Regions from separate parts of the Pelosinus baikalensis genome, predicted to be linked through region 1. Evidence: riboswitches for the same ligand, from Rfam matches in the RefSeq annotation. Region 1 holds a riboswitch; each other region holds the start of a gene.
The links. A riboswitch is a leader RNA that binds a small molecule or an ion and turns the genes downstream of it on or off. The one in region 1 is predicted to bind S-adenosylmethionine.
Positions count from the first base shown of each region.

Region 2: another riboswitch for S-adenosylmethionine. It lies ahead of metF (methylenetetrahydrofolate reductase [NAD(P)H]); the one in region 1 lies ahead of LMF89_RS20850 (pyridoxal phosphate-dependent aminotransferase).
Region 3: another riboswitch for S-adenosylmethionine. It lies ahead of metK (methionine adenosyltransferase); the one in region 1 lies ahead of LMF89_RS20850 (pyridoxal phosphate-dependent aminotransferase).
Region 4: another riboswitch for S-adenosylmethionine. It lies ahead of metX (homoserine O-acetyltransferase MetX); the one in region 1 lies ahead of LMF89_RS20850 (pyridoxal phosphate-dependent aminotransferase).

Region 1 covers NZ_JAJHJB010000041.1:9,015-16,878, forward strand. Annotated here, with positions in the region: gene LMF89_RS20820 (LTA synthase family protein) at 1-31, shown strand, start outside; gene LMF89_RS20825 (hypothetical protein) at 112-312, shown strand; gene LMF89_RS20830 (YwbE family protein) at 368-565, shown strand; gene LMF89_RS20835 (poly-beta-1,6-N-acetyl-D-glucosamine biosynthesis protein PgaD) at 670-1,023, shown strand; gene LMF89_RS20840 (MATE family efflux transporter) at 1,167-2,540, shown strand; gene LMF89_RS20845 (MetQ/NlpA family ABC transporter substrate-binding protein) at 2,716-3,534, opposite strand; gene LMF89_RS20850 (pyridoxal phosphate-dependent aminotransferase) at 3,561-4,751, opposite strand; SAM riboswitch class I at 4,826-4,930, opposite strand; gene LMF89_RS20855 (MFS transporter) at 5,104-6,390, shown strand; gene larAH10 (NPN-dependent 2-hydroxyacid racemase, LarAH10 family) at 6,403-7,698, shown strand.
Region 2 covers NZ_JAJHJB010000033.1:32,008-39,871, reverse strand. Annotated here, with positions in the region: gene LMF89_RS18950 (ParA family protein) at 1-650, opposite strand, end outside; SAM riboswitch class I at 918-1,021, shown strand; gene metF (methylenetetrahydrofolate reductase [NAD(P)H]) at 1,103-1,969, shown strand; gene LMF89_RS18940 (methionine synthase) at 2,105-2,785, shown strand; gene LMF89_RS18935 (homocysteine S-methyltransferase family protein) at 2,790-5,177, shown strand; gene LMF89_RS18930 (ankyrin repeat domain-containing protein) at 5,355-6,632, shown strand; gene noc (nucleoid occlusion protein) at 6,695-7,630, opposite strand; gene rsmG (16S rRNA (guanine(527)-N(7))-methyltransferase RsmG) at 7,714-7,864, opposite strand, start outside.
Region 3 covers NZ_JAJHJB010000006.1:114,398-122,261, reverse strand. Annotated here, with positions in the region: gene fmt (methionyl-tRNA formyltransferase) at 1-921, opposite strand, end outside; gene def (peptide deformylase) at 927-1,421, opposite strand; gene priA (primosomal protein N') at 1,463-3,895, opposite strand; gene metK (methionine adenosyltransferase) at 4,123-5,313, opposite strand; SAM riboswitch class I at 5,374-5,476, opposite strand; gene coaBC (bifunctional phosphopantothenoylcysteine decarboxylase/phosphopantothenate--cysteine ligase CoaBC) at 5,533-6,729, opposite strand; gene rpoZ (DNA-directed RNA polymerase subunit omega) at 6,739-6,945, opposite strand; gene gmk (guanylate kinase) at 6,967-7,581, opposite strand; gene remA (extracellular matrix/biofilm regulator RemA) at 7,606-7,864, opposite strand, start outside.
Region 4 covers NZ_JAJHJB010000025.1:48,019-55,882, forward strand. Annotated here, with positions in the region: gene metX (homoserine O-acetyltransferase MetX) at 1-940, opposite strand, end outside; SAM riboswitch class I at 1,046-1,146, opposite strand; gene LMF89_RS16510 (transaldolase family protein) at 1,303-1,980, opposite strand; gene LMF89_RS16515 (PTS glucitol/sorbitol transporter subunit IIA) at 2,042-2,404, opposite strand; gene srlE (PTS glucitol/sorbitol transporter subunit IIB) at 2,446-3,435, opposite strand; gene srlA (PTS glucitol/sorbitol transporter subunit IIC) at 3,452-4,021, opposite strand; gene LMF89_RS16530 (transcriptional regulator GutM) at 4,059-4,478, opposite strand; gene srlD (sorbitol-6-phosphate dehydrogenase) at 4,602-5,375, opposite strand; gene LMF89_RS16540 (hypothetical protein) at 5,450-5,620, opposite strand; gene LMF89_RS16545 (sugar-binding transcriptional regulator) at 5,748-6,692, opposite strand; gene pepF (oligoendopeptidase F) at 6,941-7,864, opposite strand, start outside.

The DNA.
Region 1 (7,864 bases):
AAATGGAAAGAATATGAAAATCATAGAATAACATACAGGACTTAGCAAGGATAATGTGGAATAAATATAGTTAAGCCAAAGAATGATCAATTGCAGAGAGGAAGAATATGAATGACAAGATCCTTTACGTTATATCGTGATCAATTAAAAAAACTCTTAGCGCAAGTGGAAAACAATGTTGAAAAAAATCCGTTGGCTACTGATGGGATTACGATTATGATTTCAGATAATGATCGTTGTTTAAAAGTGTTTCAAAAGGTTGGGCATGATTGGATTTACTTGGATCAAGAAGAATTCTGTGAGTGGTATTAAAATAAACCCCGTTCATTTCCTTTATGAGCAGGATCCAAAGTGATAGGAGGAAGCTATGCTGAGTGGAACAGAGCGTAAAAATATAAAAGCAGGCAGCAGAGTAAAAGTTGTACAAAAACAACATCAAGGTACTGGACAACTGACAGAAGGTGTGGTAAAAGATCTGCTTACTAATAGTGCGATTCATCATCGGGGCATTAAAGTTCGATTGGAAAATGGCACGGTAGGCAGGGTTCAAGAAGTGATTCGATAGTTTGTTATAGACTAGTATATTACGTCATTTAGAACATTAGATAAGTGCAAAATTACCATTGCTTTTAGGTGACGTAATGTAAGTATCAAGGAAGGACCAAAGGCATGAGGGATATAGTTGTTACCCAGTCAAGAAGAAGTCGTAAAAATAAGGAATTGGCAATTGGCAGGAGAGCATTATTTGGTGGTGTGAAATCGATATTATACATTGCAGCCTGGGCCTTCTTATTATATGTATTGCAGCCTTTTATTACGGCGGTAGCATGGTGGAAGGGGCATCAAATGATGATGGAGAATGTCTTGTCTTTATCTGTAATTAATACAATTTTTACTGTAATGGAATATATCGTTTGCTTTGGTATGGTTACCCTTTTCGCAATGCTCTCCTGGTCAGAATGGAATCATTGGCGTTTATCCCGCCCTGTACAAAGTAGTTTATTTGTAAGATTACAAAAATAAGTGAGGCAGGAGAAATAAAAGAAACTCCTGTCTCACTTATTTCTTTTAGTAGCTCAATGATGTGATGTGCTTTTGATTAGGGAAAAAATATAGTAGAGTCAGAATCTTAAGTTATAAGATTCTAGAATAAATAGGTGTGAGAGATGGAACAAACATATTCCTTACGGGAAAAAGTAAATCAATTCTTAATTATTTTATTACCGATTTTAGTAACACAAGTATGTATGTGCGCTATGACGTTTTTTGATACGATGATGTCGGGACGTGTCAGTCCCAATGACCTAGTTGGTGTTGCCATTGGATCTAGTATATGGATGCCTGTTTTTACAGGGCTAAATGGGATTCTTTTTGCTATAGTTCCTATTATTGCCCACTTTTTGGGAGCGCAAAAAAAAGAAAAGGTGCCCTTTGCGGTCATTCAAGCCGTATATTTAGCCATAGCAATATCCATTGTAGTTATTATTTGCGGCTTTTATGTGATACATCCTATATTGAATAAAATGGAACTCAATGCTTTATCCTATCAAATTGCTCATGATTTTCTAGCAGCAATTTCTTTTGGGATTATTCCACTGTTTATTTCCACAGTTCTTCGCTGTTTTATTGATACCTTAGGTTATACAAGGGTAACGATGCTAATTTCTATGGTAGCATTACCAATCAATGTACTGCTTAATTATGTATTGGTTTTTGGTAATTTCGGTTTTCCCCAGTTGGGTGGTGTTGGAGCAGGATGGGCTTCTGCTATTACCTATTGGTGCATTGCCATTATTAGCGTGTGTGTTATTCAAAGCAGAGAACCTTTTAAATCCCATCAGATATTTAGCTCTTGGTATCGCTTTTCTTTAGCGGCCTTAAAAGAGCAGTTAAAGATTGGTATACCAATTGGTATCGCGATTTTTTGTGAAACGAGTATATTTGCAGTGATTACTTTGCTAATGAGTGAATTTAGTGAAGTCACAATTGCAGCCTATCAAGTAGCCATTAATGTGGCGGCCCTAATTTATATGATGCCACTGAGTATTTCTATGGCTTTAACAATTGTAGTAGGCTTTGAAGCAGGGGCTAAGCGGTATCAAGATGCTAAACAATATGGCTATCTGGGTATTGGAATTGCATTGCTTATGGCAGTCATGGCTGCCATCATATTATATTTTGGTAACGAGCAGATATCCAGTTTATATACAGCGGATATGGATATTAGGCATCTTGCGGAGCAATTCTTGCTATATGCGATTTTTTTTCAATTATCAGATGCTATCGCAACACCGGTCCAAGGCTGCTTGCGGGGCTATAAAGATGTTCGGGTTACATTTATTATGGCAATGATTTCTTACTGGGTTCTTGGATTGCCCCTAGGGTATGTATTATCCCATCATTCCGGGTTGGGAGCCTTTGGTTATTGGATCGGTTTGATTGTAGGTCTAGCCTTTGGTGCAACTTGTTTATTGGCAAGACTAATGAGAGTGCAGCGTAAGTATGGTGAGATTTTAAAAAAAATCGTCTCCCTGTTATAAGGGAGACGATTTCTTTTAAAGCTAAAGTTTATAAGTTTTAGAAGGAAACGTTGAACACAGTGAGCACAGAGTATGCAGAGGACACTGAGGCGATTTTATTATCATATCTATCTTTTCTCTATGTTCTCTGTGGTTCGGCTCTATTATAGGGTGGTTAAAGGGTGCACGACTTTTCTTACCAGGCTGCTGCTACAGAACCTTTAAAGTGCTCATTAATGAAGGATTTTACTTCATCAGAGTGATAGGCTTTGATGAATTTTTGTACAGCTGGATTTTCTTTATCTTTAGAACGGACAGCAATAATATTAGCATAAGGAGAGTTGATATCTTCAATGGCAATTGCATCTTTAGTCGGTACTAAACCAGCGGTAATTGCGTAATTGGTGTTAATGGCGGCAACATCCGTATCAGCTAGGGAGCGGGGGATTTGTGCTGCATCTAACTCTTTGATTACTATTTTTTTAGGATTTTCAGTAATATCAGTAACAGCCGCTTTCAGTCCGATTCCCGGTTTTAATTTAATAAGACCAATTTTCTCTAGCAATAATAAAGCTCGTCCTCCATTGGTTGGATCGTTAGGAATGGCAACGATGGCTCCTGCTTGTATATCCGCTATATTTTTCAGCTTGCTTGAATAAATACCCATTGGAAAAATGACTGTGTTGCCCACTGAGACGATATCATAATTGCGGTCTTTAATAATATTGTCAAGGTAAGGTTTATGTTGGAAACTATTGACATCAATATCACCTTGGTTTAATGCTACATTCGGTTGAATATAGTCATTAAATTCAACGACTTCGATCTTTAAGCCATCCTTTTCGGCAATTTTCTTTACTACGTCCATTACTTCAGCATGAGGGCCGGCTGTAACACCAACTTTTAGTGTTTTCTGTTCTACTTTTGCAGTACTTTGTTGACCGCAGCCAGTTGCTAAACCTAGAATAAAGACAAGGGATAGGAAAAGGGAAATGGATTTTATGGATTTTTTCATTTATATGCCTCCTAAAAATATATGATTTATTTCAATTTTTGCAGTCTTTCGATTGCTGCTTCTAATGTTGCAAATTGTTTGCAGAAACAAAAACGGATAAAACGATGTTTGTCATTGGCATCGTCCTGATAAAAACTAGATCCCGGTACGACTGCAACCCCTACTTTTTCAGCTAAATGACGGGCAAAGTCTACATCATTCTTCCAGCCAAAAGGCGCTATGTCTGCCATAATATAATAAGCTCCGGCTGGGCGAATGCAATTAAAACCGATAGCAGCCAATTCCTTTAACATAAAGTCGCGACGCTTACTGTAAAAATCTGCTAACTTTTCATAATAGGTGGTGGGAAAGTTTAAGGCCTGGGCGGCGGCTACTTGCAGGGGAGCGGCTGCTCCTACCGTCAAGAAGTCATGCATTTTACGTATGGATCGGCTGATTTCGCCGGAAGCAATCACATAACCAATGCGCCAGCCTGTTACGCTATAGGTTTTCGAAATGCTATTGATGGTTATGGTTCGTTCTGCCATGCCGGGCAAGGTAGCCAGAGGAATGTGTTTTATTTCATCATAGATGATGTGTTCATAGATTTCGTCTGTAATTGCCAAGACATCATATTGAATACATAGTTTGGCAATGAGATCCAGCTCTTCACGGTTAAAAACCTTACCAGTAGGGTTATTTGGAGTATTAATAATAATGGCTCTGGTGCGGTTTGAAAATGCCGCTGTTAATTCTTCCTTATTAAAGCTAAATTCTGGTGGATGCAGTTGGACGTATTTGGGACTAGCGCCACATAATACGGCATCAGGACCATAGTTTTCGTAAAAAGGCTGAAATATAATGACTTCATCCCCAGGGTTAATAGTGGCTAAGAGGGTTGCTACCATGCCTTCTGTTGAACCGCAGCATACGGTGATTTGAGTTTCCGGGTCAATATCAATGTTATAGTCTCTTTTGTTTTTCAAAGTAATAGCATCTCTGAGTGACTTAGTCCCCCAGGTAATTGCATATTGATTGTGATCTTCTAAAATTGCTTTAACAGCGGCCTCTTTTATTTGATCCGATGCCGGAAAATCAGGAAAGCCTTGTGCAAGATTAATGGCTTTATGAGCGGCAGCAATACGAGACATTTCTCTAATAACTGATTCTGTAAAACGACCAGCTTTTTCTGAGGCATATTTACGCAGAGTTTGAGCTTGTTGTGAATTTTGATTCATAGTATTGACTCCTTTGCATTTACAATAAAAAAATCTTCTTCATAAGATGAAGAAGATTCTATTTTCAAAAATGATCTTCATCTCCCAGGAAATTCCTGTTGGAATTGGCACCGTTCGCATTGCGCGGTGGTTGCCGTAGCTTCATCGGGCCAATACCCTCGGCTAACTCTTGATGAATGTATGTAGTTGATGAAAGTAATAGTAGCATGAGTTTCTACTTGGTGTCAAGGAGAATTGAGAAAATAGTATCACTCGTCAATTGACATGTAAACTTAACGAAAGTATAATGTGTTAATATGAATGGAAGTCCATTGTAAAAACACTTATATTCATAATTGAGGAGGATTATCGTATGGGGCAGACAAAAACAAGTTTTCGATGGAAATTAGCAGGACTTATGTTTTTTATTAGTTTTATTTCTTACATGGATCGAGTCAATTTATCAGTAGCCACTCCCACTATTATGCAAGAATTAGGCTTTACCAAAATGGATATGGGATTTATACAGACGGCTTTTTTTGTTGGTTATGCTTTGATGCAAATACCAGGTGGAATCATGTCTGAATTTTGGGGGCATCGCAGGGTGCTGGCGATAGCAGCTACTTGGTGGTCCGCCTTTACAGTATTAACAGGGGCATGTAGTAACTTTACCTCATTTATTCTGGCGAGAAGTCTGTTTGGCATAGGCGAAGGTCCTATGGCACCTGCTTTTGGAAGATTTATTTACCGTTGGTTTAATAATAATGAAAAGGGACGTGCTTCTTCGTTTATGTTAAGCGGTGTATTTTTTGGACCGGTTGTTGGTCCAACGCTTACGATCCTATTAATGATGAATTTTGGCTGGCGTTCCGTATTTATTATTTTTGGTGGAGTGGGTTTACTATTGGCAGCACTTTGGTATTATTTAGCTAAGGATACTCCCCATGAGAGTAAGTTTACCAATGCTGCAGAGGCAGATTACATAGAAGAAGGTCTGATGGTAGATAGTGATAAAAAAGAACTGGCACCTTGGCGTGCTTTTTTGGGATCTTCCCAGTTTTGGGCCATTGGGATTCAATATTTTATAACTGATTATATTATGTATGTATTTTTAGCTTGGTTGCCATTATACTTAATAGAGGCTCAGAATTTTTCTTTGCAGAAAATGGGGATTGCTGCTTCTTTTCCTTGGGCGGCATTATGTATAGTAACGGCTACATGCGGCTATATCAGTGATAAATTAGTCGCTTCCGGTGTGTCAAGGCATAAATCCCGCACTTTATTTGGTATTCTAGGATTAATTATCTGTTGCATAACTCTTTACCTGGGAGCAGTGGCAACTGTGCCTTGGCTGAATGTATTATGGCTAACGATATCCTTAGGATCTCTTGGACTTACTTTTAATGCTTCATGGGCAGCTTGTCTTGATATTGGAGGTAAATTTGCTGGATCTATAACTGGCTGGATGAATTTCTGGGGGAATATGGGCGGCATTGCTGCTCCAGTTGCTACAGCATGGGTTGCAACGAATTATGGCTGGCAGGCAGCCATTCTCACAACTGCAGCTTCAGCCGTGATTGGCATTGTTGCATGGTTAGCTGTCAAGCCTGATAGACCTTTAGTATTAAAGGAAAATAATAATCTTGAAAAAATTGCATAGGAGAGATGCTAGATGTTAAAAGAATTTTCATTTGGTTTTGGTGATAGTGAAATTAAAGTAGCTTTGCCGGAAGAACGCGTTGTGAATGTTGTGGAAGGTAAACCAGCGAAAGCAATTTTAGATGTAGAAGCTGCTGTTCGTGAGGTACTGAACAATCCAATTGGTACTCCACCTCTAAAGAATGTAATACAGCAAGGTGATAAAGTGGTCATCGTTGCTAGTGATATAACTCGTCAATGGGTACGTCATGACTTGTTTTTACCTACGTTGCTGAATGAACTGAATAAAGTTGGTATACCTGATGAAGATATTTCCCTTATTGTTGCACTTGGCGCCCATCGCCATCATACTCATGAGGAAAATATACTGACTTTTGGTCAGGAAATTGTGAAACGTATAGCGATCCTACAAAGTCATGCGCCAGAAACGGATGAATTTGTTTATGTGGGTCAAACTTCACGGGGAAAAGATGTCCACTTGAATAAGCACGTAGTAAACGCCGATAAAGTCATTTTAACGGGTGGCATTGTTCACCATCTAATGGCTGGCTTTGGTGGTGGACGTAAAGCCATCATGCCAGGGATCTCCTCTTATAGCACGATTCAGGAAAATCATAGTTTATGTCTTCATGCAGTAGTTGGAGAGGGGGTAAGTCCAGAATGTACTGTTGGCAAATTGGAAAATAACCCTATGCATGCAGATATGCTGGAAATGGCAGAATTACTTAAACCAGCCTTTTTATTAAATGCAGTGTTTACACCAGAAGGTCAGTTTGCCTCTTTTGTTGCCGGTCATTGGTATGAAGCTTGGCTCCAAGGTTGCAAAACGGCTAATGAGATATTTGGTGTTCCCATAAGCGGAAAAACTGACTTGGTCATTGCTTCTGCTGGAGGATTCCCGAAAGACATCAATCTGTATCAGGGGTCGAAAACCATTGGAAACTCCTTCATGGCGGTAAAATCCACAGGTGTAGTGATTTTACTGCTGGAATGCCGTGATATTATGGAGCCGCCTGATTTTAGTGGTTGGTTTAACTATGATTCTCTGTATGAGCGAGAATTGGCTTTACGAAAAGGTTTTACCGTTCCAGGCTTCATTGCATTAAAACTGGGATATATGGCAAAGGAAGTTCCTCATATTGTTGTTTCATTGCCCCAGAATAAGGGCTTTTTTGAAAAAGCAGGCATGCTGACTGCTGCCAGTTTGGATGAGGCAATCATCATGGCTGAAAAAATAATAGACAAGAAAGAATACACGATCACCGTCATGGCTCATGGAGCCAACACAGTACCAATCGAAAGTGCTTGATACGAAAGATAAATAGAGGAAGGGAGTTTATAATTGGTGGGATTATAAACTCTCTTTTTTGTCTATATTTATAATAGACAAAAAAGGGAGCATGAGAATATAAATAGAACCCTTTGTGTCCTTTGCGTCTTTGTGGTTCAAATAGCTTTAATTCTTTTTGTCAAAA
Region 2 (7,864 bases), on a different contig from region 1:
GGAATAATTGTTTGGTATACCTTATGACGAAAATGATTTTTCACTTCATCTACTACTTGAATGGACAAGTTTGTCCTGGCGTCAAACATTGTCAGAACTACCCCTTCCAAAGACAACGCCGGATTTAGATTCTTCTGAACAAGAGTAATTGTATTCATCAGCTGGGATAACCCTTCCAATGCATAAAACTCACATTGAATTGGTACTAATACAGAATTAGCGGCGGTTAATGAATTAATAGTCAATAACCCTAAGGAAGGGGGGCAGTCAATAATAACATAATCATAACTGTACTTCACTTTATCTAGAACTCTTTTTAGCTTCGTTTCTCGAGACATAATGGATACCAACTCGATTTCCGCTCCTGCCAGCTGAATCGTAGCGGGTAACAGCATTAGATTTTCAATTTTGGTTTGTAAAATAACGCCTTCAATCGGTACATCATTAACTAGCACATCATAAACAGATTGTTTAATCTTGGTTTTATCAAAACCAAAACCACTAGTAGAATTACCTTGTGGATCAAGATCCACTAATAATATCTTTTTCCCTAAATCAGCCAAACAAGCACTTAAATTAACAGAAGTTGTTGTCTTTCCAACGCCCCCTTTTTGGTTGGCAATTGCAATTACCTTCACCAAGTAGTTCACCCCATATTCTCATTCATATTTTAAGAAAGACTAAGGCATATGCCAGGTCTTTAGAATCCAGGTCAAGCCTTAGTCTTCTACTTACAAACTTTCCTCTCGATTCTAATTTCTATAAGCTAATTCATTCCACACTATAGAGACTATCTCCTGCCAAAAATAGTAGATAGCCTCCGTAAATATACCATTATTTAACCAATTTTATAATTATTAAAAAAACATTGACAATCAGGCAGTTTTATATTATCATGAATTCCAATTTAATAAATACTCTTATCTAGAGTGGTCGAGGGACTGGCCCTATGACACCCAGCAACCAGCAGCAATGCAAATGGTGCTAAATCCAGCAGAATTCACGTTCTGAAAGATAAGAGGAAAGAACGGATGATAAAACAGCCTCTTTCCTCAAAGGAAAGAGGCTGTTTTATTAAATTATAATAATGTGAGGTTATTGTATGAAACTTTCTGATCGATTTAATAAAGGAAAAGCCCTTGTCTCTTTTGAAATTTTTCCGCCAAAACAAACTGTCACCTTAGAATCTATTTTTAAAACAACAGAGGGCTTACAAACCCTCAATCCTGATTTTACTAGTATTACCTATGGAGCTGGAGGCAGTGCTTCAGATCGCACCATTGAAACCGCGGACAAAATAAAAAATACTTATGGTGTCGAGGCCTTAGCTCATTTAACTTGCATCAACTCGCACAAAGATGATATTGATCTAATGTTAAATCAACTACAAGCTCATAATATTGAAAATATATTAGCTATGCGAGGCGATTATCCTATAAACAAAAACAATAATAAAGGAAAAGAAAATACCTATCAATATGCAAAAGATTTAATTGCCCATATTAAATCCAATCATGATTTTTGTATTGCTGCTGCCGCTTATCCAGAGGGACATCCAGAGTGCCCTGATTTGAATACAGATCTTCTTCACCTAAAAGAAAAGGTAAACAGCGGCACAGATTTCCTAATTACACAAATGTTTTTTGATAATACCATTCTTTATGATTTTCTTGACCGCATTAAACAAGTTAATATCACAATCCCTGTTAGTGCCGGAATCATGCCATTACTAAATAGCAAACAAGTAGGCAGGATTAAAGGATTATGCGGTGCCTCTATTCCTAAACCCCTACAAAACATCATTCAAAAATATGAAAATTCACCCTTAGATTTTGAAAAAGCAGGAATTGAATATGCTTGCAGCCAAATTACAGATCTGATAGCAAATCAGGTAGATGGTATACATCTATATACTATGAATAAACTAGAACAATCAAAAAGCATTATTCAACAAACAAATTTGCGTTAAATAATGCCTCTACATCCCTGACAGACTAGTAATTTATAAATAAACATTTTAATATATTATACATATCTAGAGGATTATCATCAGCTGAATTCTTATACATTAAAATGTTCTTGATACAACCAAAGGAGGGATACTGTGCCAATTTACAACCCAACAATTCAAACGCTAGAAATGAGCGAATTAAAACGTTATTCAGGCCTTACCAAATGTACTGAATTCCCCCAGCACTTACTTGACCATGCTTGTACAGAAGCACAAATCATCTCCAAACCAAAAGCAAGCTGGCAGATGTATGACTATGATGCAAGTTCTGCTACGATTATGAGCCCTGAGCCTTTATCACTACCTCCAACCGTTATTAGTAAACACCTGGCGAACTCTTTAAAAGTTGCCGTTATTGCAGTTACCATAGGACCTGATTTAGAAGAGCTCGTAAGTGATTACTTCAGCAAAAATGAATACACCTTAGGCTTGTTATTAGATGCAGCAGGCACAACGGCCGTAGAGTTGGCTGCCGATCAAGCTTGTGAGCTTATTAAGCAGGAAGCAAATAAGCAAGGGTATACCACTCTATTCCGCTTTAGCCCAGGCTATGGCCAGTGGGATATTAGGGTTCAACCTCAAATCTTATCTTTAGCACATGGTGATGAAATTAATATAACAGTCACTTCTACATGTATGCTTCTCCCCCGTAAATCCATTACAGCTGTGATCGGCTTAACAGCAACTGTACCGAACCTCCCCCTTAAGGAAATGATCGAAGGTTCTAAATGTGATCAATGCCAACAAATAAATTGTCTATCTAGAAAGGATTGAAATTATGATTTATATTTTTGACGGCGCCATGGGAACGATGTTGCAAAATGCAGGATTACCGCCGGGATATTGTCCTGAATTATGGAATCAAGAGCAGCCAGCCGTGATTACGGCTATACATAAAAGCTATATTGAAAGCGGATCCGATATTATTGAAACAAATACCTTTGGAGCAAATCGGATTAAATTAACCCATTATGGCTTAGAGGAAAAAGTCGCCCTGCTTAATACTTCCGCTGTTCAGGCAGCCCGGGCTGCCTGTGGTCCTGCCACCAAGATAGCAGGTTCTGTGGGTCCTACAGGTAAATTAATAGTTCCCTTAGGAGACTTATCCTTTGATGACGCTTACAACGTTTTTTTTGAACAAATTTCTGCCTTAGATCAAGCAGGCGTAGACATGATTCTAATTGAAACGATTATTGATATTCAAGAAATGCGTGCAGCTTTACTTGCAGCAAAAGCTGCTTCCAAAAAGCCCGTTATTTGTCAAATGTCTTTTGGTGCTGATGAAAGAACTGTAACTGGCACTGATCCAGTAACGGCAACTATCATTTTAGAAGCAATGGGTGCTGATATCATTGGTGTGAATTGTTCCTTAGGTCCTGCGCAATTACTGCCAATTGTAGAAAAAATAGCACAGACTACAAATTGTCCAATTAGTGTTCAAGCTAATGCAGGAATGCCTAGCCTAATCAATAAACAAACTGTTTTTCCCATGCAGCCAGAGGAAATGGGACATTGGGCTAAAAAATTAGTTGCTGCAGGTGCTCGTTATGTTGGCGGTTGCTGCGGCACTACCCCCCATCATATTAAATCTATATACCAAGCCGTAAAGCATCTCTCCCTATCGGATTTACCCACGGTTCAATTAACAAAGAAGTTTACCTCCTTAACCAGCCGTAGTAAAACCATTTACCTCGGTGCTGATCATCCCACTGTCATTATTGGCGAACGGATTAATCCTACAGGCCGCAAACAGTTAGCAGCCGATATTGCCTCAGGACAATTTATTTCCGTAAAAAAAGAAGCCTTGTCTCAAATCCGTGCAGGGGCACAGCTTCTAGACGTAAATATGGGTGTTCCAGGAATTGACCAGGCTAAGGCCATGCAGTATGCGATTCAAGAATTATCAATGCTGGTAGATGTTCCTTTGGTTATTGATACAACAGATGTAAACGCATTAGAAGCAGGCTTAAAGGCTTATCCTGGCAGGGCGCTGATTAACTCAGTAAGTGCCGAACCAGAACGCTTAGAGTCTTTTTTGCCTCTGGCAAAAAAATATGGAGCTGCTATCCTTTGTTTACCTATTAGTCCAGCTGGAGTGCCTAAAACCGCTCAAGATCGGTTAGTAGTAATACAAGAAATTATTCATAAAGCATTTGAAATTGGTCTCAAACCCGGGGATTTTGTATTAGATGCTCTCATCCTAACAGCAGCGGCAGATGCTAGGGCTGGTCTTGAAGCGCTTGCCACATTAAAATTGTATCGCCAGCACCTTGGTTACCCAACTACAATGGGTCTTAGTAATATTTCTTTTGGACTGCCCAGGCGAGATATTATTAATGCAACCTTTTGTGCGATGGCATTAGATGCCGGACTTGATGCGCCCATTCTAAATCCGTATGATCCTCTCATGCAGCAAACCTTAGCAGCTTCAGCTTTGCTTTTAGGGAATGATCCCAGCGGCAGATCCTACAGTGTAAATTATGCTCCCACTAGTCAATCCGAAGAAAGAGCTGTCCCTCTTACACCTAAAAACATTATCGAACAAATCCATCTTGCCATTGTATCTGGAGAAAAAGAAGCGGTTGTCCCTTTAGTAGAGCAGGCATTAAGAGAAGGACATGGTTCCATTGAGATTAGTGAGCAAGCATTAACAACGGCTATGAATAAAGTTGGTATCGCTTTTGGCAATGGACAATGTTTTCTCCCCCAAGTATTATTAGCTGCCGAAAGCATGCGCGCCGCCTTCCTTACAATAAAAAAAGAACTGCCGGCTCATGCAACAACAAGCCTAGGTACTATCATCCTAGCTACTGTCAAAGGTGATATTCACGATTTAGGGAAAAATATTGTGGCTGCCTTACTAGAAAATAACGGTTTTACCGTAATTGACTTAGGAAAAGATATTTCACCCGAAAAGATTGTGGAAAAAGCCCTAGAGCATAAAGCTGATATTGTGGGCCTATGCGCCCTTATGACGACAACGATGCCGCAAATTGACCACACCATTGCAGCGTTAAAAGCTGCAGGATGTTCTGCTCAAACTATCGTCGGCGGAGCTGTGCTAACCCAGGAATATGCAAATCAAGCAAATGCCGATTCTTATGCAGCTAATGGTGTGGATGCTGTAACAATTGCCAAAAATTTTATGGCTGATAAAGAACATTAACGTATACTATTTATCCCATGATCGGTAAATTAGCTTGTATGAAACAGCATCTTTTTGCTAATTTCATACAAGTTAATTTTTTTATCAAAAATGCAGGATTTATGACAAATTATATGGAATTTTATATAATTATGTCAATTTTTATATACATTATTAAATGATGGGTGGTAAAAAGCAATGGACAAAGAGGGAATAATGAGTGAAGCAGCGATTGATGAACTACTAGCTGTTGCTAATAAAGAATTATTCGCTCCAGAATCAGCTTCTGTTAACAACGGAATTGATCAGCTATCAGCAACTGAAGAAAATTCGTCTCAAGAAATACCTCCCACAAAAAAATTATCTTTTTTAACACAGCTATTACAAGATTCTCAAATTAAAAGAAAACTAGTTACTGTTCTTTTGCTATTATGTGCCTGCATCCTGGCGGGAGGATATGTTGGCTATCAAAAAGGACTAGAAACATTAGAAGCACCTCTTTCTCTTGATAAAATAATCCAGCAGGGAATTACTTTCGAAGGAAAAAATCTTATTACTTATGCAGGGCGTGGTGATGAAGCAATTGTGCTCGCTTTTCTTGATGCAGATATGGACATTAATACAACGCGAAACACAGATGGATGGACAGCTTTAACAGCGGCCTCTTTTTATAAAAAGCCCGAGATGGTTAAGCTGCTGCTAGAAAAGCAGGCTATTGTTAACATACAAGACAGATCTGGCAAGACCCCTTTAATGTATGCTGCTGCAATGGGAACGGAAGAAATTACGACTCTGTTACTAGAGGCAGGAGCAAATCCTAATACGCAAGACAAAAGCGGACGAACTGCACTTATGGAAGCCTACTCCAAACAAGAAGCAAAAATTGCCGAAATCCTCAAAAGTGCTGGTGCCGATCCTACACTTCCTACTATAGTACGAAAAGAAGATATACCAGATGCTCCAACATCTCCAACTAAAAAAACACCTCAAACCTTCTCTTCCACGATCCCCGCTGAGGTTCAAATGACAGTCAGCAAAGCAGGCCTGATACCAATTGGCATGCCTTTGAAAGATGTAAAGAAATTATATCCAACTCTTTCTCTTAATGAAACGTATATTGATGGCAGCAAAAAAACCATTGCAAATATCTATTTAGAAAGTAGCAGTGATCCCTCTTTAGTATTAGAGCTTTCAAGTGGAAAATCGCAATTAGTATCGATTATAAGCGTCTATGATTCCAGGTTCACAACTGATAAAAATGTTACCCTTCACTCTACGGTTGGCGATATACGAAATCAATACTCGGTAAACGAGATTCGAGTCATTGACCATTCCTTGTACCTTCTAGTTAAAAGTACGAAAATGCTATTTGAACTTGATATCAACGATCCTATGATACTAATTAACTGGGCGGACAGTGGCAGCCCTAATTCCATACCTTCTGATACAAAAATAAAACGAGTTATAATATATTAAAAAAGCTAACAATGAATTGTTAGCTTTTTTAATATATTATAATTATACATATCATACTGACTTTATTTTTTCTTCGGAATGCGTAAATTAATATGAATAAATTCCTCATCTTGCTCTTGTTTTACTTTAATTTTAAGACCTGTTTTTTTCATTTCGCCTACTACATTGTTAATGGTATTAATAAAAATTCGTACATCGCGAATCACTTTTACAACATTGCGTTTAGGAGTATTTTTAGCCTCTACTTGTTTGGCGATATCTTCTAAAAACTCTTCAATAAGCTCTTCTGTCTCTCGCACATTTAACTTCTTTTCACCGATCATTTCCAATACTTCTAATTGCAATCTAGAATCATCTAACTTTAGTAACGAGCGGGCATGTCGTTCAGTTAACTTTTCCCTTGCAATTACCCCACGAACCTCAGGTATCAGTTTTAATAATCGCAATTTATTCGCAATGGTAGATTGATTCTTCCCCATACGTTTAGCAAGTTCCTCTTGGGTGAAAGAAAAACTTGTAATTAATTGCTGAAAGCCCTCTGCCTCTTCTAAGAAATGTAAATCTTCTCTCTGTAAATTCTCAATCATAGCTAATTCAGCCATTTCTTTATCAGTAAACTCTTTTATAATTACAGGTACCTGGCTTAAGCCTGCCAACTTTGAAGCGCGCAGACGACGTTCTCCCGCCACTAATTCAAAACCATCAGGGATAAGACGCACAATTAAGGGTTGTATAATGCCATATTCCTCAATGGATGATGCCAATTCTTGTAAAGATTCTTGACTAAATATTTTCCTTGGCTGAAATGGATTGGGAACAATTTCAGTAATTTGTACATGCTGTACATTGCCTTCATTCATCCCATTTTCCATCGTGCTTAAGCTGCTATCATCCTGCCTATTATCTATATCCCTTGCAATATTGGTTTGCTCTTTAGCCTCTTTAGCAATTTCCGGACTTTCTGAAGTCAGGCCTAATAATCTGGCTAAATTTTTCATCTGTACACCGCCTTACCTAAAATAGCCTTGTCAATAAGGTAATATTCGGCATTTCCACACAAGTTCCTTTTAACATGACTGTATTATAATGGATTTTTTTCTGCAATGCCTGGACGCCTAGGATACACTGGTAACGTTTTTTTTATTTTTCGAATATATACAACTGCCCTTACATCATCAAGACCTGGCAGCTTAATATTCTCAATTTTCTCGATTTCGCCGCCAAGCACTCTG
Region 3 (7,864 bases), on a different contig from region 1:
ACTTAACCCATAACCACATATAAAATCAATTGCCCTCATACGACGCTTACTGGCAGGCTGAACTTCTAAAATTTCCAGCAAGCCCTGCCTTGTTTCTACTACAAAACCTTCTGCAGTAATCTTAGCGATTCTCCCTGACTGAGCTACTATATCATCTGTTGGATAAATCCTAGTTTGCCAGATTTTTAAGTTTTTATCTTGATAGAAACAATAAGCGCCAGGCCAGGGATTAAGACCTCTAACCAAATTATGAATGGCAGCTGCCGGTTCTTGCCAATTGATACGTTCTAATTCCCTTGTCAACATAGAAGCATAGGTAGCCTCTTCATTATTTTGTGCAATACGTGGAGCTTTCTTATCCACAATTAATTTCATCGTCTCACTAAGCACCTTTGCACCAATATTTTTTAACTTATCATGGATATCGCCAGTAGTATCCATTTCAGAAATGGATACCTTCTCCTTTAATATCATGTCCCCTGTATCCATGCCAATATCCATAAACATTGTGGTGACACCAGTTACTTTATCACCTTTAATAATTGACCAATGGATGGGTGCAGCTCCCCGATATAAAGGTAATAAAGATGCGTGCACATTTATACAACCCAAAGGAGGTAAATCTAATAGCGTTTTGGGCAATAACTGTCCAAAAGCAACAACAACAATAATATCAGGTTTTAAAGAGAACAATACATCTTGAAATGCAGGGTCTTTTACTTTATTAGGTTGCAATACAGGTAATTTATAAGAAATTGCAGCCTGCTTTACTGGGGACTCTGCCAGTTTTTGTCCTCGCCCTTTAGGTCGATCAGGCTGAGTTACCACTGCAACAACATTATATTCTTCTTTAACTAATGCATCTAAACAAGGAACAGCAAAATCTGGCGTCCCCATAAATACGACTCTTAATTTTGACATATCAATTACCCCTTATGAATGGTTTTTGCTTTTTCAATAAATAATATGCCATCCAAATGATCAATTTCATGCTGCAGGGCTCTAGCTAACAAACCAGTCCCTGTAATAGTTATATTTTTACCAAAACGATTTAATCCTGTAACGGTAACTTCAGAAAACCTCTCAACTTCACCAAAAACCCCAGGGACACTTAAACATCCTTCATTACCTAATTCACAGCCTTCACTTTTTATAATAATTGGATTTATTAATTCGATCAGCTCGTCATCCACATCCAAAACAATCACCCTAAGAGATACGCCAACCTGCGGAGCTGCTAATCCAACTCCATCAGCATTATACATAGTTTGAGCCATATCATCAATAAGTTTCCTTATTTTTCTATCAACGCGAGCTACAGGCTCAGCTATTTCTTTTAATACTTTGTCACCAGCTTTTCTAATTTCCATACAGTTATAATACCCTCCTACCTTGGATAAATCCTGCACAAATTTTATCATAGAACTATACAAAAATCCACGCCTATACTAAACAAATTATTCTACATGATACTAACAGGTTCCACATCAATCATAACATCTGGACGTATGGTTAATCCCATAGATGTTATGTGAGTCCTCACACTAGTGAGATCCTTTGCTTTTATAATAATGTTCATACGAAATATATCATTGACTTTAGCAATCGGAGCGGGAAACGGCCCTATTATTTCTACAGTCTTACTTTCCGCCATTAAACTTCGCAATTCTTTGATTATTTGATCAGCCTGGCTGCGAGCCATACTTTCTTCTTTAGCCTGAACAGTTAATTTTATGATTTGTCCATAAGGTGGATAACAAAGCGCTTTACGATACACAATCTCAGCTTCATAAAAACTTTGATAATCCTGATTAGCTCCTGCCTGTACTGCATAGTGTTCAGGATTATACGTCTGTACTACGACTTTTCCTGCTTTATCACCGCGACCTGCACGACCTGCTGCCTGAGTTAGCAACGCATATACACGCTCCGCTGCTCTAAAATCCGGTAAATTTAAGATACTATCAGCTGCTATAATGCCAACGGCCGTCACGTTTTTCACGTCATGCCCTTTAGCCACCATCTGTGTCCCCAGTAAAAGATCATATTCTCCTTTAGCAAATGCCTCTAAAATACGATCATAGGCCATTCTTCCACCTGTTGTATCCTGATCCATTCGCACTACACGAATATGGGGAAACAATGTTACTATTTCCTCTTGTAGCTTTTGTGTGCCGGTTCCAAAAAACCGAATATAGCGGCTATTACATTCAGGGCAAATATCCGGAACCGTTTCAATACACTGACAATAGTGACACTTCAGCTTCTTCCCTACAGAATGATACACAAGAGAAATATCGCAATGCTTACAACGTACAATATGTCCACATTCCCGACACATGACGAAGGTAGCATAACCACGACGATTCAGTAAAATAATAGCTTGTTCTCCACGACTTATAGTCTCTTGCAGCAGTTCTTGTAAGGGAAGTGATATGACACTTCGTCTCTTCTTACGCAATTCTTCCCGCATATCAACGATAGTGACTGCAGGCAAATTTGCATTAGCAATGCGCTTTGACATAAGCAACAAGGTATGTTGACTCATTTGAGTCTGAAAATAAGTCTCAATTGCTGGCGTAGCGCTGCCCATAATGACCACCGCTCCAGACAAAGTCGCTCTTGTAATAGCGACTTGTCTTGTATGATAACGAGGTGTTTCTTCTTGTTTGTACGTAAATTCATGTTCTTCATCCATAATAATAATACCGAGATCTGGCAAGGGCGCAAAAATGGCAGAACGTGCACCAATTACAATACCAGCTTGCTTGCCTCGAAGTCGCTGCCAAGCATCATAACGTTCGCCAGTAGACAATTTACTATGCATTACAACAACATCATCACCAAATCTAGCTTTAAATCTTGAGACAATTTGGCTAGTAAGAGCAATCTCAGGAACAAGAACAATGGCTTGGCGATTCTTTTGACGCGCAGCCGCTACCGCTTCAATATACACCTGTGTCTTTCCACTGCCAGTAATACCATGCAGTAAAAACGATTGAAACTCCTTTGCTTCCATCTTTGGCATAATTTTTTCTAATGCTTGCTGCTGCTCTACTGTTAATGATATATTATTCCTTACTTTACATATATCCGCATAACTATCACGTACCACTTGAACTTTTTCAAGTTTTATAAGACCGTCCTGTACTAATTTTTTTACAGTGTCATGGCTGGTATTACTCTTTTTCAATTCATCAGATGCCAATTGCCCGTGATCTATCAAGTATTGCAGCAAACGGCATTGTGCTGGCTTTTTTGCCAACTTGTTAATTTGCTCTCGAGTTGCTTCGGCATCCATTAGTAAACTCATTACCGTTTTATAACGGTGTGTACCCATTTTTTTGGCAATTGATTCAGCGACTATGATCTTATTCCTCACTAAGTATCTTATCGCTTTTAAAACGCTTGGGCCAAATTTCTTTTCCAGCTTAACGGAAAGAATAGGGCTGTGCATCTCTATATATGACAGTACTTGGCTATATTCTGGATATTTAGCAGATAAGGCAACTAGTGTTGTTTCTGTGTCCACTTCCATCTCGATAGAATAAGCAACAACACTTTTCACACCCGATTTTCCTGGAATAAATAAACGCATGGCATCTACTAAATTACAAAGATAATATTCACTAATCCATCTAGCTGTATGCATCATATGCTCATCAAACCATTTGTCATTATCTAATATATCGATAATTGACTTTAACTCAATACTATTCGAGTCTTCCTCTATTATAATATCAATAATAAAACCTTCTAATTTACGATTACCAAAAGGTACTAAAACACGCCATCCTGCATCAACATAATCCAAATGTTCAGGAATGCTATAAGAAAAAGCTTTATTAATATTTTTAGTTGTAATGTTTATTAAAACTTGAGCAATACGTTGCATATTTACCACCATTCGCTATTAAATAGTCTTTTAAAGGTATTCCTTTTAGAGGATTCAGCTTGCCTATTTATATCTTAACACGATTTTGTAGCATATAACTGATTTTTACCTTCATAATTATCATAAAATTAAAAAGAGGGAAGCTCATTGTTCCCTCTTTTTTGGCTATAGCATATACAATTCCCATGAAATTCAGAAAAATCCTGCTAAAACAGCTAACGTCCCAATTATAGATTAGCCTCTTTACGAAGCGTTTCTGCTTTATCGGTCCTTTCCCATGGTAAATCCACATCCGTACGACCAAAATGCCCATAAGCCGCTGTTTGGCGGTAGATAGGGCGACGTAAATCTAACGCTTTAATAATACCAGCCGGACGCAAATCGAAATGCTTTTTAATAAGCTCAGCAATTACATCTTCATCCACCTTAGCAGTCCCAAAAGTTTCTACCATAATCGATACTGGATGAGCCATACCAATAGCATAGGCTAGCTGAATTTCACATTTATCTGCCAATCCTGCTGCAACAACATTCTTAGCTACGTAACGTGCAGCATAAGCTGCAGAGCGGTCAACTTTGGTACAATCTTTACCAGAGAAAGCACCACCACCATGACGAGCCATTCCGCCATAGGTATCAACAATTATTTTTCGACCAGTCAAACCAGCATCACCTTGTGGTCCACCGATTACAAAACGACCTGTCGGATTGATATAGTATTTGGTTTTCTCATCTAATAATTCTGCTGGAACAATAGGAGCAATTACTTTCTCAATCAGATCTTTTTCAATGGTTGCCAGTTCAACTTCAGGGCCATGCTGAGTCGATATAACAATGGTATCAACGCGAAGGGGTTTACCGTCTTCGTATTCTACTGTAACTTGAGTTTTACCATCAGGACGCAGATAACTTACTTCCTCATTTTTGCGCACCTCTGCTAAACGACGAGCCAATTTATGAGCTAGAGCGATTGTTAATGGCATGTATTCAGGAGTTTCATTGGTAGCATAACCAAACATCATTCCTTGGTCACCAGCCCCAATGGATTCAATTTCGTCCATTTGACCTCGTTTGGCCTCTAAAGACTTATCAACGCCTAAAGCAATATCAGCTGATTGTTCTCCAATGGAAACCAGCACACCGCATGTATCTCCATCAAAACCATATTTTGCACGTGTATAACCAATTTCTTTCACCGTGTCACGTACAATTTTTGGGATATCCACATAACAACTTGTAGTGATTTCACCAACTACATGTACTTGCCCTGTCGTAATAAGAGTTTCACAAGCTACACGTCCCATTGGATCTTTTGCCATGATTGCATCTAATACACTATCTGAAATTTGATCTGCTATTTTATCTGGATGGCCTTCAGTAACTGATTCTGATGTAAATAAAACTCTCTTTTTTTTCACAAATCATACCCCCATTTATTAATAAACAATAAAAAACACCCATAGGGAGGGTGTTACACTCTCCCATCTTGCGGATTATTCCGCAGGAATTGGCACCGTTTTGGATTCCAAATGGTTGCCGCGGTTTCATTGGGCCAATCCCTCCACCAACTCTTGATGAGCATATCATATAAAATTGTATCAAATTAAATACTAATGTAAAATAATAAAAAAATCAACCTATTTTCGACATTCTGCGAGAATTTTATCCAAAATAATGTTTGCCATGTGTTCTTTGGACATTTTGGATAACTCTTCAATCCGCCCATCACGGTATAACACCTTCGCTATATTGTGATCTGCATTAAACCCAACGCCTGGAACAGATACATCATTAGCAATAATCATATCCAGATTTTTTTTTGCTAGTTTCTCTTGAGCATGGAGAACCAGCTGCTGAGTTTCCGCAGCAAAGCCAATTAGCATCTGCTGTTTTTTCAACTGACCAAGTTCTAATAATATATCAGGGTTTCTTTCTAACACAAGCTGTAATGTATCGCCAGTCTTCTTAATTTTGTGTTCTGCAGTACTTTGTGGACGATAATCGGCTACAGCAGCAGCTTTGATTACAATGTCACTCTCATTATAATGCGCCAATACAGCAGTCCTCATATCTGATGCGGCTTCTACATATTCGACTTTAATTCCGCAGGCAACTTTTAAATTGGTAGGTCCTGATATTAACGTAACAGTTGCTCCTCTTGCAGCAGCAGCACTTGCTAAAGCATATCCCATCTTCCCGCTAGAGCGATTGCCAATATATCTTACAGGATCAATCGCTTCTTTCGTACCACCAGCCGTAATCAAGACTTTTTTACCTGCAAAATCATTTTGGGCAACTATCAACTGATGGACTTTTTCTAAAATCACTTTAGAATCAGGTAAGCGTCCTATTCCCTCTACACCACATGCTAACATCCCGCTCTCTGGTATCATAAAATGATATCCTAACTCTGTTAAACTACTGATATTTTTTTGAACGATCGGATTTAAATACATATTGGTATTCATAGCTGGAACAAATAAAACCGGGGCCGTTGTTGCCATTACCGTAGTTGTTAACATATCATCGGCAATACCATTTGCTATTTTACCAATCATATTGCCTGTGGCAGGCGCTAATATGAATAAATCTGCTCTACTTGCTAAGGCAATGTGCTCAACATTCCAATTGGTAGTTTCAGCCCACATATCAACAACAACTGGCTGTCCACTTATTTCACGAAAAGTCAACGGCGTAACAAAGTTAGCCGCTGACTGAGTCATGATAACATATATATTTGCACCTTGCTTTTTTAATTGACTTACAAGGTCTACTATTTTATAAGCAGCGATGCCGCCAGCAACACCAACTACAATATTTTTTCCTTTCAACATGGAAACCTCCTATTTTATACCACTTTTGGTCCGTTCATAGGAAATTTTATCTTGCGCAACTTCTTCTAAAGCAATCGTCACCTGTTTATTGGATTTACTCTCAACTAAAGAAGTCGCCCCATCCATAATCTCACGAGCCCGTTTTGCCGCAAGTACTACTAAAGTGTATTTACTATCAACTTTAGTAACTAATACATCTAATGATGGATATATCATAGTAGTCCCCCTAATTTTTATTTATTTAATATTCGTTAAAATTTCTTTTACTATATTACAATTTCGTACTACTTGACACTTTTCGGCTGTAATAATTGCAGCCACTTTATTCGTTGCCACTTGTACCTTATCATTGACTACTACATAATTATAATTATGTACATATGACAATTCATTATTAGCACAACTTAACCTATTTTTGATTACATCTAAGCTATCTGTCCCTCGTTTATGTATGCGATTAGCCAATTCATCTAAAGATGGCGGTGCTATATAGACAAATACACCTTGCGGAAATTTCCTTTTAATCTGCGTAGCTCCCTGTGCATCAATTTCTAAGACAACATCCTTGCCATCATTTAGTAATTTTTTTACTTGACGACAGGGTGTTCCATAAAAGTTCCCATAAACCTCAGCCCACTCTAAGAGTTCATCATCTTGAATCATATTCTGAAACTCGTCATGAGATACAAACCAATAGTTAACTCCATGTTCCTCTCCAACACGGGCTTTGCGTGTAGTAGCCGATATAGAATAATGTAACTCAGGATAAGTACGCAGCAATTCTTGACAAATTGTCCCCTTACCTGCTCCCGATGGACCAGATAACACAAGTAAAATTCCTTCTTTTGCCACAACTGCTACTCCTTTCATTTTCTGCTATTCTGCAGTGTCTTCACTCGTTTCTTTACTGGCAAGACGATGCGCTACCGTTTCTGGTTGCACAGCGGATAAAATAACATGATCACTATCGGTTATGATCACGGCTCGGGTACGGCGTCCATAAGTTGCATCAATCAACATTCCCCGATCACGAGCCTCTTGGATAATCCTTTTAATCGGCGCAGATTCAGGACTCACAATCGAAATAATTCGATTAGCAGACACAATGTTACCAAACCCAATATTAATAAGTTTA
Region 4 (7,864 bases), on a different contig from region 1:
TTGCTCTAATCTTAGATAAGGCATCCTCATAACTGTTACAACTTTTCAATAGATTATAATAATCCAAGGCGCGCAGGAGATACAGATAGGAATTGGCATCAAAACGACGTGCTAGACTATTTCCTTGGTAATCTAAATAATTTTCAATCTCAAAACAGCCATTACGACGCTTTCGTCCAAATTTTCCTTCCATTGACATTTCACTCTGATAGGTAATCATACCAACAGCCCTAGCAATTGCTAATCCCTTCTCGGGACCAATCCCGCCATAGTAGTTTCCCTCTCGCCACTCTGGATCAAGGATAATAGCCTGTCGTCCTACCTTATTGTAAGCAATCGACTGAGAAGAGGCATATCCAGGAGCGGCAATCACCATAACTCCATCCATAAAATCAGGATAGGCTACCGACCATTCCAAAGATTGCATCCCTCCCATAGACCCACCAATGATTAACTTTACATGATGAACCCCTAATACATCCAATAACCTCTTTTGTACATGAACCGTATCAAGCAAAGTAATTTCCGGGAAATTCATACCATAGGGCAAGCCAGTGTCTGGGTTTGGAGAAGCAGGACCCGTTGTTCCCTGACAGCCACCAAGTACATTTGCACAAATAATAAAAAACTTTTCTGTATCCAAGGGACGTCCTGGGCCAACCAAAGGCTCCCACCAGCCTTTTTCATCATGCTGAGTATGAGCAGAAGGATGGCTGTCACCCGTTAATGCATGGTTCAATAAGATGACATTATCTCCACCTTCTGATAAATGACCATATGTTTCATATGCTACAACAACCTCATCTAACCTTCCGCCTAAACTAAGATGCAAAGGATGTTCCTTATTGGCTACCCTGGCTAATTTCAAATAAGATCTCCACTTAAATCCTGAAAAGTGAGTTATTGTTATCTCTAAAACACAGCTGTCTTTTAACAGCATTCATACCCTCTCCTTATTCTAGATTATAGAAAAATATTTGCTTTCTTTTTTGTATAATAAAAAACCCTTCTCACAAATAAGAAGGGTTTTATGATATACTAAACCCTCTTATCTCCCAGGATTACTCCTGCTGGAATTAGCACCACTGCATTACTGCCGGTTGCCGGGTGTCATCGGGCCAGTCCCTCGACCACTCTAGATAAGAGCTCATTATTAAATTGTAACGTTGTAAACCTAACTTTTTTTATACTATACCATGTAATATCGACAATAGCAATATTTTACAGGTAATCTCGTTAATAAATCCGCAGCAACATATCTATAACTAAAGAACTCCTAGCTTCATAATCGCATCTCCTTGATTAAACCTCACCTAATATTGCTCCTTTACCATAAACACTTTCCCAATCCTCAATAAACGTATTGACACTCCACTCCGTCAAAGGATGGTGATACAAGTTGATAAAAACATCTTCACTAACCGTTACACCATGAGTACCAGCTAAACAAACTTTCTGCACTTGTTCTACATTTTTAAAACTGGCTGCTAACACTTGCGTTTTAATATGATAAGTATCGAAAATTTTTACAATATCAGCTACTACCTTTACACCATCACCAGAAATATTATCAATTCTGTTTACGTATGGCGCTACAAAACTAGCGCCAGCTTTTGCAGCCATAAGCGCCTGTTGTGGAGTAAACACAGCAGTTGCAGTAACTTTTATATTCAATTTCTGTAGAGTCATCATCGCCTTAAACCCTTCAGGCACAACCGGAATTTTAATATAAATATTGCCATTAAGAATCTGGCTTACATATTCCGCTTCCTTAACTATTTCTTTGGCATTTGTACTTAATACCTGCACATGGAGCATTTTTTCACTGCCAATTATAGATACTATTTCTTGAAGGATTTCAATATAGGGTCTCTTTTCTTTGGCTAGAATAGTTGGATTGGTCGTAATACCATCAATTGGATAATATTCATTGGCACTTGTTATAAAATCAACTTTCGCACTATCAAGTAATATATTCATTCGAACCCCCCCTTAGCTACTCCTTTCCAATCCATCTGAAAGGTTCATCGCATAACAACATCTATTCTCTGTATATAGAAATAACATCGCCAATTTTTATAGCAGGCAATGCCTTATCCTCAAGATATACACTTCCGCCTAACCCTTCTGTATTGCCATCAAACCGCAAGGTTATATGACCCAAATTTTCCAAATTAGCCTGCACTTCATCGCCTACATATACAACCTTATATTCTTGACCAGCTATGACTAAAACATCACCTTGTTTAACGCTATCTGAAACCTCATTGCCACAATGCAATACGCAATAATCAGCCAATTCCTCCGGAGCATTATCTTTGAAAATAATGATCAGCTTTTCCTCATAAAAAGCTGACACTAATCCTCCAATATTAGTAACCCTAGTATTATATATAATCTCCATAAAATACACCTCCATAATAGCATCTATATACTTTTTCACTTTTATTTTGCGTAGAGACCAAAACTAGCAGCCCAAGCAACCAATACGGTTGTAGGACCAGTGATAAAGCGAGAATATAATACGGAAGGTACACCAATTTCGACAGTTTCGACTTCCGCTTCAGCCAATCCCATGCCTACTGGTATAAAATCACAAGCACACTGGGAATTTATCGCGAAAAGTGCTGGCAGTGCTAACTGAGGGGGAATCGTACCTTTACCGATCTCAACGCCAATCAGCACCCCAATTACTTGGGCAATTACCGCGCCTGGTCCCAGGAACGGAGATAAGAATGGAAACGAACATATGGCTGATAGTAATACTAACCCTTGAACAGTTCCGGCCAACGGTGTCAGTATTTTAGCAAAAACATCACCCATACCAGTACTTAATACAATACCAATTAACATGGATACGAACGCCATAAAAGGCAATATGGTCTTTAAGACAGTATCGATAGCATCGCGACCAGATTGATAAAATGTAGCGGTTATCCCCCCCATAGCCTTCCCAACTTTGGCCATAACACCAGCAGTAGTCTGTTCACTAATTTTCTTTTGCGTATCATACTTAGGCTTTTTAGCACTACTATCTTCAGAGACCGCATTCTGGATCGTTCCATCGCTAAAATTTATATTTACTTCTTTGACATCCGATACATAAATATCTGCCTTGATGTGTTCTGCCAAAGGTCCACTGGGACCTGATGGCATCAAGTTAATTGTTGGAATCCTTTTTTGAGGATATATACCACACCTCAAAGTTCCTCCACAGTCGATGACGACACAAGCAATTTCATTATCAGGCACTTTCGTTTTAAATCCATCTACTACTGTGCAACCTGCCATTTCAGCAATTTTCGCAGCAACAGGTGAAATGACACCTCCAGTAATATTGACAACCTTATTCTTGGTGTCATTAGGCTGAATCACTAACGGTCCACCAAAGCCGCCTCGACCTGCCGTTATAATAACTGATTTATAATTCGCCATTTTTTATCCCCCCTTTCTAAGCATTAAAGCCAGCCGACTGTACAGTACTCACTTCTGTTTTTAATTTGATGCCTTGTTGTTTTTCAATATATGCGGTAGTAAAATCAGTGATCCATCCTCTAAAGAAATTGGTCACAACTCCAACAAGAAAGTATCTTACTGCTAAGTCAACCGTTGATAAACCCAGTTGAGTTATCCCAGCCGCAATTCCAAGAAAAACAAATAATTCTCCAGGATTTATATGTGGAAATAAACCATTCATACTATGGCAGGAAAAAGAAGCTGCAGCATAATAACTTGGTTTATATTTTTCAGGCAAAAACTTCCCTAATGATAAAGTCATTGGATTACAAAAGAAAAAAGTTCCTATTACTGGTAAAATGAGATATCTAGATATAGGATTGCCACCACACATATGAGCGAGTTTTTCAACTTTCTCTTGCCCGACAAATCGAATTAGAGCATTCATAGCTACAAGCAACATGACTAACGTAGGTACTATTCCAGTTATCATACTTACGAAAACTTTACCACCCTCATTAAACATGCCGATAAATCCTTTGGCTAACACAATGAACATGTCCATACGATACCCTCTCTCTCAATAATTTTTTATAATGCCATTACACAGTTATTCTTGTATTTTCTGTTCCAACCACCTCCATGTCAGATTTCGCTATATTAATAAACGCCTTATAATTTTCAATAGCGTTCATTACTGCCTTACTCGCTGATTTACCTAACCTATTACATTTACTTTCTTCAAGCTCTAATAAATTAAAATGATTGAAGGAATTAAAAGGCTTCAATCTAGCGAAAATTGAAAACCCTTCCATTTTTTCGCCCCTAATGATATTGCAATCTTGGTCAAGACAAAACATAAGTACAACCCCAGCCGTGACTCTACCTTTCGATTTGCCAATAACGACCCTACCTTCTTTTCTCAATAATTTAAATCGCTGATTAAAATGTCTCAATTGCCAAAGGCCAAGTAACCCTTGAAGTATCCACATCCCTGCAGCAAGAAGAACAAACCACAACATATAGTTTCCCCCTTTGAACTCAAGTCCTACTTTACATTTTAGTTATTATCTAAATATTTAGCTATCTTAACTTACATGTAACTTGTTCTGACACATGCAGCAAAACATTGCTACTACATCCTCTTAGTGCATTACTTGTCCACCAGTTATGTTTACAGATTGCCCTGTTAAGTAATTTGCTTTTTCTGATGCATAAAAGGTAACTACATTTGCCACATCTTCAAACGTGCATCCTCTCTTTAACGGCACCTTATCTATATATGTTTGCTTTACTTGTGATTCTGGTATTCCTAACTTCACTGCATATTGCGGAAGCAAGCTTTCAAACAAATCTGAATCTAGAAGATTGCCAAGCATCATTGCATTGACTCTTATATTATCATCCGCTAGATCTAAAGCTAAGCTTTGCGTTAAACCAACAGCTGCAAATTTTGCAGCTGAGTAGCCGCTGTTAAATTTACTTCCAACTTTACCCGATTTAGAATTAATTCCAATAATGGCCCCTTTAATATTTCTTTTTATCATTACTTTGGCTACTTCTCTAGCACAAAGGAAATATCCATTTAAATTAACATCTACAATCCGATTAAATGCTTGTAATTCGAATTCAGTAATCTTGCAACTTTTGGCTATTCCTGCATTGTATATTAATAAATCTACTCTTCCTAGCTCATTTACAACCTGTTGTACCATTGCTTTTACTTCATCTTCCTTGCAAGCATTCACTTCTACTGCAATTGATTTACCACCGCTTGCGTTAATTTCATCTGAAACCTTTTGTGCATTTTCATATACCAAGTCTGCAACAGCTACCTCATATCCTTCCTTCGCCATATGCTTACTTAAATATTCCCCCAAACTTCTTCCTCCGCCAACGATAAGTACAACTTTTAACATAACTAAATACCTCCTAAAACGATTTCTTATATTTTTTCATATACAAAAAGGACCATGAGATAAGCAATCAATGCTTAGCCCATGGCTCTTACATACTGACAACAATTATTTTTTTTACTTTCTTCTATTTTCTCTATTCGTATAATAAAGCTTTCTTTACTTCCTTTAATCACCACTTCATTATATTCAAATAGCGTATATATCTTATCGCCTGGTTGTAGAACTGATTTTATCTCTTTAGCCATATAAAAGTCCTCCTAAACCATAGTTTTGATAATTTGCACCTCGTAAAGAGTATACAAAAACCATGAGCGGCATTATGCTTAGCCCATGGCTCTTACATAATCATTTGAAACTAAGCATTCTTTCATCTTAGTCGGCAAAATCAATTAGTAATTTAGCAGTTTCTTCATCAGAAATTAACACATTTATAAATTTACCCTTCATAGCTCCATATATAGCAGGCACCTTTTCCGGTGAGGACGCAATACCTATGGAATATTTTATATTCCTTAACTTTTCCAAATCAATCGCTATTGTTCTATCCTTTAATACCGTATCTACCACATTTCCATCAACATCATAAAATCTTGAGCAAATGTCACCTACTACCCCCGCATCTTCCAGCATATCATTGTATTCTTTGCCAAGAGAACCGGACCATACTAAGTTGGAAGACCTTATTGGTGCACCAATTCCTAATATTGTAATACTCACTTCATCCCATAACTTCACGATTTTACTACAATTAGCATCTTGCATGATGGCTGATTTAGTTTCTATCGTTCCGGTAATAGCAGGTGCATACAAATAATGGCTTTTGGCCTTAAAAGCATTTGCAACTTTATATACAATGGTGTTTACATGGTATTCGCTATCTAAATTTTCAGGTCCCCCCACCAGAGGAATCATGTTGGCATTAACTACATCGCACTTCTCTACAGATGCTAGATTCGATAACGCACCAATAGTCGTTCCCCAGGCAAACCCTACGATATCACCATCATTTATGATTCGCTTTAAGTAACTTATTCCCGCTTTTCCAAGATTATTTTTTACCTCACCCGGGTCTGAACTCGAAGGCACAATATATACTTCTTTTAATCCAAACTTTTTTTCTAATGCGGTTTCCAGACTTTCATACAAATCATTTACAACGGAAATTTGCACAATTCCTGCTAACATTGCTTTTTTCAGATACTTGCTTACAGTAGTTCGATTGATACCAAACTTACTAGCTATTTCATTTTGATTCATATTCTCTATGTAATACATCTGTGAAACTTTCACAAGTAACCTTCTATCTACCTTAAGCATAGTGTACCTTTCTAACCTTATATGGTTTATTGATTTTTTCGCCATCGTCACATTTGTGACGGTATGTAACTTTCGTTCTGTGTCTATATATTAATATATTCTTTGGAAAATTACAATACTTTAAATAAATAATTTTCTATCTATTTAAAAACCCCCTTAGTAAATGTGTTGTATATTATCTATACTCGCATTTACTAAGAGGGTACCTGCCCTAAAAGCTATAGTATTTTCAACTTTGGTAACACCTTCTAGTATTCAGCCAATAAACCTTCTAATTCATCTAATAACCGATTGAATTTCTGTAACGTAATTTCAATCGGTTGAGGAGTAGACATATCAACGCCAGCATTTTTTAAAATTTGAATTGGTGTATCAGAACCACCAGCTTTTAGAAACTTGTTCGTATATCGTTCTTGGGCTGCTTTGCCTTCGGTTTGAAGCTGCTTAGCAAAAGCTGTTGCTGCAGAGTATCCTGTAGCATATTGATACACATAAAAATTTCGATAAAAATGCGGAATCCGAGCCCACTCAATATCAATTTCTTTATCTACAATCATTTCTGGACCAAAGTACTTTACATTAAGATCATGATAGATCTCCTCCATAAGATCTGCAGTCAAGGTCTCACCCTTTTCACTTCGATCATGAATCTCTTTTTCAAATTCAGCGAACATCGTCTGCCGGTACAAGGTAGTGCGAATATTTTCTAAGTATTGATTCAGCAAATACATTTTTTCTTTTTTATCCGTTGTTTTTGCCAGCATATAATCAATGAGCAATATCTCGTTGGTAGTAGAAGCGGTTTCAGCTGTAAAAATCACATAGTCCACTGTGGGATAAGGCTGGCTCTTGGCACTATAAAAACTGTGCAATGCATGCCCCATCTCATGGGCAAGGGTAGATGCATCACTAAATTGTCCATTATAATTTAGAAAAACAAAAGGATGGACGCCATAAACACCCCAAGAATAAGCACCGGAACGTTTACCTTGATTCTCATACACATCAATCCAATGAGAATCAATTCCTTTGTTAAAGTTTACTATATACTCCTCACCAAGAGGAGCTAAAGCTTGCCGAACAAGATCCAGGGCTTCTGAATAAGATAACTGAATTTCCACATCTTTTACCATTGGCGCATATAGATCATACATATGTATCTCCTCTACACC